2 regions of the Paenibacillus sp. EKM301P genome follow, and region 2 is predicted to be linked to the other one. Evidence: predicted binding sites of a transcription regulator. Region 2 holds the regulator's gene; the other holds the start of a gene.

Region 1 (3,430 bases), 940 kb from region 2:
ATCAGAGCAAACTTTAGTCTCCAGGCTGTCCCACACGGTACGATTCACGGGGTCATCACCGACAAGCAATCTGGTGAACCGATCCAAAAAGCGAAAGTATTGGTGCTGGAGGATGCACGTATTGCTCCTGCAGAGACGAATGAGGCTGGAGAATTTACGCTGGACGTGCTGGAAGGAACATACACATTGTCCATCGCAGCCGAAAATTACTATAGTGACAGTATTTCCGTTACGGCTCCTCCAAACGGCAGTGTAGAAGCGAATGTCACGTTGAAGCCTTTCATCGGTTTTCAAGGAGGCATCGCCTATGATGACGGTACAGGAGAAAATGCCAGAGCCTTTAACGCGGCAGGCAATTCATGGGCAGTGAGAATGACACCTGAGTCGGAAGTGGCACAGGTGACAGGAGCATCACTGTTGTTCTGGAACTCTGCTTTCCCGAATCCGGGAGGAACAGCATTCCAATATTCTGTCTATGACGCCTCCGGTGCAGCAGGAGCACCTGGACGTCTATTGGCTGGTCCATTCGACGGAACAGCTGTACGGGATGAGACACAATGGACGACGGTACAGCTTCCAGAGCCGGTGACGGTTCAAGGCGATTTCTATATTGTATATACACAGTCTGCGGTAGGCACACAGTCGCCGGGCCTTGCTACAGATGAAAACAGCCCCAATGCGCTTCGTAGCTGGCAAGGTGTAAGCGGCACATGGAGCCAATCCCCTGAAGAGGAAGGGAACTACATGATCCGGGCGATCGTCAGATATCCGGTCAACGCTCCAACGATTACAACTCCTACGAAGGCAACGTATACGCAGGAGGATACGATTACCGTAACAGGAACTTCTCCGGCAGAAGGGGCTGATATTCAGCTCTTTAACGGCAAAGAGTTGGCTGGCACAACGAAAGTGAAGGATCGTCAATTCAGTTTGGCGGTCGATCTTCAGCCAGGTGCTAATCCGCTAAGTGTTCAAGCAGCGGTATACGGCAAAGTAACGGATCGTTCCGAGCCGGTGGTTGTAACGCTCGATCAGACTAAACCGGGTCTGATCCTGACTTCGCCTGGTGAGGGAGCACGTACGAACGCAGGTGTGGTCAGTGTAACCGGTACGGTGTATGACGAGTTCCTTAGTGAATTGACGATTAACGGCGAGCCTGCTGAATTCGGAAGCGACGGCAGCTTTAACAAACGTTTGCTTATCAACGAAGGTGAAAACCAAATTACGGTAACGGCCAAAGATCTTGCCGAAAACGAAACGAGTGTTACACGCTCGGTGTATGTCGATACAGCGCTGCCGAAACTTGAAAATATTAGTCCTGCTGAGGATGTACGTATCACTCCAGGGCAGCCGGTACGGGTATCTTTTGACAGTGCATCTGGTTTGGAGGCATCCTTCCATGTGGAGTTGCCCTTTAACCTGTCCACTTTGGCCCGTAATGAAATTCCATTAAATGAAACTTCATCAGGTCACTATGAAGGTATTTATCTCACTTCATCTTCTCTGAACCTGGAAGGCGGAGTCATCGTGATCCGGGTAAGGGATGCAGCGGGGAATGAAGTGGAAACGGAGGCGCCGGGAAGATTGTATGTAACCCATGGTGGAGGAGAGGGCCCTGGTCCGAATCCACCTACATCGAATGAAAAGCCGGTAGCTATTATCCAGGCGAATGACTCAGCCAAGAAGAACAAAAATGTACAATTTAACGCCAAAGCCTCCCGTGATGCAGATGGTGAGATCGTCAGCTACAGTTGGAATTTTGGCGATGGCGATACGGCGGTTGGTTCGAAAGTGAAGCATAAATTCACCACAGCCGGAACGTATACCGTGGAGCTAACAGTGACGGATAATGACGGCGCAAACGGTAAGGCAGTGCACACCATCACGATCCGTTAACAGCAAGTAAGAGCAGGGGATAGAAGATTTTTTAGAATGCAATGCAGGCCCACAGCAAGCCACTGTTAATAGAGGCTGCTGTGGGCCTTTTTGAATTTGTCCAACAGTTTAGGAAGCGATACAATGAATAGTACTCTATAAAGTGAATCGTTTCACAATAATATTTTTTAGCAGGAGAGGATCATATGATTCATTTGGAAAAAGAAAGCGGACGTATCCGTCTTGTACTCGATGCCTATTTTATGGGAGAAGATATCGTTGTGCTCATATCAGGCGGTGATCAGCCTCACTTGGGGACGATTACAGCAGGGGCTAGGCTTGAGCCGATTCAAACCGTGCAATTGCAAAATCACAAGGAATTTTATATTACTGAAGAAATTGCAGTTCGCTTGCGTAAAGAGTTTGCGGGTAACTTCGCCATTTGCTGCGGGACGCATTTGGATCATGCAACCAAGGACGAAATCCGAGTGTTGACAGACATGGCTATACAAATGGGAAAAGAGCTCATTGAAGAACTTAAGCAAGTACGCTTGTAGCGACCTTTTTAAGTGAACTCCTGAAAGAGTAGATTGCGATAGGGATATTTACTAAAGGGATACTTAAAGAGCAATGCAAATCCATTATCCTCAATGTCTACAGATTTTAGCGCAGAGGATGGAATTAAACTACGGATCATTACCTGAACTGCACGCTGGTCTTGCCTGTTGATCGCTTTGGCTAAGGCAGAAGCAAAGCATTCATTGCGTGCCAATTCGCGATACAGCGGAAAAACGGCTTTGGCAATGGCGCGATGAACCTTCGGTTCAAATGTAAACTGCACCATCCCGGGTGGAATCGTCGTACCGTTCGTATAATAAAGCATTGGTGGCTGAGTTAAAAAGGAAACAAAGTAGCCGATCCCATTCGTGCCTAAGCCTTGCTTGGCGGCAAATGGCGCTACTGAGCAGAGAAGGGATTTCATCCGATCCAAATTACCCTGAACGACAGCTCGTGACCATTGGACGGCAAAAGCACGTCGGGTCGCAATAGCTTTGTAAAATGGCAGCATGGCGGCGGATATTTTCCGAAGTGTCTCTGCATGTAAACGTTGGTGAGGCGAGCCCTTTCTGCGGGATGTTCCACGATATAACATAGCTCCGTCCTCCTTGGCAGGATGCTCTCATGGAGCGCAATTTATCTGTAATAGGTACAATACTGTATGCCCGGTTATCTCAAAAAGTGCTAAGATGCTATGCTGCTACTTTTTAACGTTCTAATTTAAAAAATTGAAATAAGTACTGTCCTGATTTGTAAGATTGTGGTACCCTAGAACTTATATATTGTTATTATAATTATTGGAGTTGAATTAAACTGATGAGTGACTTGTACAAGGAGCCTCGATCTTCCGATCCCTTTCAGGAGCCGAACGATTATAACGCCCCATTTAACCAGCCCCCAGTGGTCCCACCTACAAATAGTAAAGCTGTTGCGTCGATGGTGCTCGGGATTTTATCTGTTGTCATTCCCTATCTTGGGTTGATCATCGGAATTGTAG
Region 2 (3,430 bases):
ATAAGCTGTTTGGCATGTTACCAGAGCGAACTGATGCCACACCAGGTGAAACGGGGCAATTTTCTTCGCGTCTCAAACCGTCAGCCAAGCCTGCAAAGTGGGATCAGGCGGCGGCATTGGAAAATCAGCTTTATGTAACATTGAGCGAAATTTTGCGCAAGGGCGACAAGCTGATGCTGGATGTCAAGGAAGAACATGACGATTATGCGGCGGATAGTCTCATTACAGATATCACGGGTCTGCTTAAGGATTTGGCGGGGATTAGGGAAAATTTGCGCTTCTTTATACGACTCGATGATGAAACAACCGTATATTGGCTTGAAGCGAGTGGACAATTCCGTAGTAAATCATTGCAATTTTATGCGGTGCCCGTCGATGTGAGCCGCCAGTTGAAAGAAATGTTTTTTGACAAAAAAAGAAGTATTATTCTGACATCTGCTACTTTATCAGTAGATAAATCGTTTCAGTACATGACCGATCAACTCGGTTTGCAGGAGGCAGCAGATCAAGGACGATTAATGACGTCACAGCTCCCATCACCCTTTAATTATAGGGATCAGGTGTTGCTGGTCATTCCGCGAGATTTTCCGAGTGTGAAGGGCAGTGTAGGAGATGCACATTTTGTAGAGATGCTCGTTAGCTCTCTAGGAGCGACTGCCCAGGCAACGCGGGGGAGAATGCTCGTTCTGTTTACTTCCTATCGGATGCTCCGGCAAGTGTATGAGCCGCTCAAAGAGGCGTTAGCGTCCAGCGATATTACCGTGTTAGGACAAGGTGTGGACAGTGGGAGTCGCAGCAAGCTAACCCGCCGTTTTCAGGAAGCGAAAGCTTCTGTATTGCTGGGAACCAGTAGCTTCTGGGAAGGCGTCGATATTCCAGGGAAAGCTTTGACTTGTCTGGCTATCGTTCGCTTGCCGTTTCAACCGCCCAACCACCCGTTACTGGAGGCCAAAAGCGAGTTGCTCCAGCAGAAGAAGAAGAATCCATTTATGAAGCTGTCTGTACCACAAGCAGTTATTCGCTTCAAACAGGGATTTGGGCGATTGGTACGTACAGCGAGCGACCACGGAGTCGTCATCGTTTACGATACGCGTGTGATCGAATCCTATTATGGAAAGCACTTTTTGTACTCGTTACCGGGACCAAAAATGGAGCATATGCCATCGGAGCAAATGGTGCCTCGCATCGCCGAATGGCTCCAATCCGCCCCGGAGACTGAGGCACAACGGACGGACACTTAAAGTCCGTTACAATTAGGGGGAGCAAGTATGAAATCAGATAAAATTTCAGAGGCTGTCGTACGGAGATTACCCGTATATTTACGTTATCTGAATGCACTGCACAAACGGGAGGTGGCTACGGTCTCTTCTCAAGAGCTGGGACAGAGGTTAGATTTGAATCCGGCCCAAATTCGTAAAGATCTTGCCTATTTTGGCGATTTTGGTCGGAAGGGCATCGGTTACGATGTTTCTTATCTAATTGAGAAAATACGCCATATCCTGAAAATCGACCAGCAAATTAATGTAGTATTGGTCGGAGCAGGTAATCTGGGTCAAGCCCTATCGAACTATAATGCTTATTTAAAAGACAATATGAAGATTGTGGCGGTTTTTGATGCGTTCCCGGATAAGGTTGGGACCAGAATCAATACTTTGGTCGTACAGCCGATGGATGAACTGGAAGCGACTGTGAAAGAAAAAAATATACGAATCGGGATTATTACTGTACCTGATTTTGAGGCACAGCACGTAGCTGATAGGCTGATTGAGAGTGGAATTGGAGCGATTTTGAACTTTGCACCTATCATTCTCAAGGCACCGGCTAACATTCGGATACATGCCACAGACTTTACAACTGATTTGCTTAGCCTCGCTTATTATCTGGAGGACGGAAAGGAAGAAGCACAATATGACAGTGAATAAATGGATGATTAAAAACGGCTCGTTTGCCGTGAATGGACCCGAGGCTGGGGTAATCCATGGTTTTATGATTGTGGAGGATAGCCGTATTACTTACATTGGCGAGACTTTGCCTGCGGGTGAGGAAGAGACAGAAGCAATCGACGGCAAGGGGTTATTGTTTTTACCTGGTCTGATCAATACTCATGGTCATGCGGCGATGTCTCTGCTGCGAGGGTATGGAGATGATTTGGCACTTCAAGTGTGGCTTCAGGAAAAAATGTGGCCTATGGAAGCCAAGTTTACATCTACGGATGTGTACTGGGGAACTTCTTTGTCAGTGCTGGAAATGCTGAAAGGTGGAACCACGACTTTCCTGGATATGTACGATCATATGGATGAGGTGGCTCGTGTAGCTGAAGAGTCGGGCATTCGTGCAAGCTTGATGCGTGGAGCCATTGGACTCTGTTCAGAAGAAGAACAGCGGATTAAGCTAGCTGAGGCCGTGACTTTTGCGCGTAACTGGCATGGAAAAGCAGACGGACGTATCACAACAATGATGTCTCCTCATGCCCCATACACATGCCCGCCTGCGTTTATTGAGAAATTTGTTCAAGCAGCACATGATCTCGATTTACCATTGCATACGCACATGTCCGAGACGATCGCCGAAGTTGAACAAAACGTACGCGACTACGGCTTGCGTCCAGTTGCACACCTAGATAAGCTTGGCTTTTTCTCCCGTCCTTCACTTGTTGCCCACGGCGTTCACTTGAACGACGAAGAAATAGCTTTGTTAGCGGAACGAGGTGTGGCGGTATCGCATAATCCAGGCAGCAACTTGAAGCTGGCAAGTGGTGTAGCTAGAGTGCCTGAATTGCTGCGTGCAGGAGTTACTGTTTCACTCGGAACAGATGGTCCTGCCAGCAATAATAACCTGGATATGTTCGAGGAAATGCGTCTGGCAGCACTCATTCACAAGGGAGTATCTGGCGACCCAACGGCAGTTCCTGCAAATGAAGCACTACGTCTGGCAACAGAGTATGGTGCAAAGTCGATTGGTTTAAAAGAGGTAGGAGCGCTGGCAGCAGGCAATAAGGCTGACTTTATCGCGCTAGATCTGGATCAGGCCCATTTCTTGCCGCGTACAGATCTTATTTCCCATGCCGTATACTCTGCAAGTGCCAAAGACGTGGCTCATGTGTGGGTAGACGGCCGTCAGGTTGTGAAAAATGGCGAATGCCTGACGATGGACGAGGAACGTATCAAACATGAGGCACAAGCCGCCTTTGAAGGGCTGCTGTCGCGCTAATTTAGGTGTCACATCCCCTTAGAGAGGAAGCACAGGTTTGAAAAATAAGAAGAAATGGATAGCGGTCGCCATTTTGGCCGTAATACTGATCCTGGTCAGCATTTTCTGGTATTATTCGTATGTTACTCAAGACCAGGTGGCTGAGAAAAATGCCGCTATCATGAAGGCCAAGCAATCAGGTGGTCTGGTTAGCACGACTCAGACTTGGAAGTCTGTGTGG

What was found. Region 2 encodes Rex, which represses fermentation and respiration genes when NADH is low (regulators of the CRP and FNR family bind a similar motif). Its sites were predicted from a motif close to TTGTGAAATATTTCACAA; they were not measured.
Region 1: the regulator Rex is predicted to act here: its motif matches at 2,037-2,054, upstream of lpdD (prenylated flavin chaperone LpdD).

Annotation. Positions count from the first base shown of each region.
Region 1 covers NZ_JAALFM010000001.1:1,055,578-1,059,007, reverse strand. The annotation lists gene HFD99_RS04760 (S8 family serine peptidase) at 1-1,896, shown strand, start outside; gene lpdD (prenylated flavin chaperone LpdD) at 2,082-2,432, shown strand; gene HFD99_RS04750 (hypothetical protein) at 2,441-3,028, opposite strand; gene HFD99_RS04745 (DUF4190 domain-containing protein) at 3,250-3,430, shown strand, end outside.
Region 2 covers NZ_JAALFM010000001.1:117,448-120,877, reverse strand. The annotation lists gene dinG (ATP-dependent DNA helicase DinG) at 1-1,241, shown strand, start outside; gene HFD99_RS00525 (redox-sensing transcriptional repressor Rex) at 1,269-1,922, shown strand; gene HFD99_RS00520 (amidohydrolase) at 1,909-3,210, shown strand; gene HFD99_RS00515 (cell wall elongation regulator TseB-like domain-containing protein) at 3,248-3,430, shown strand, end outside.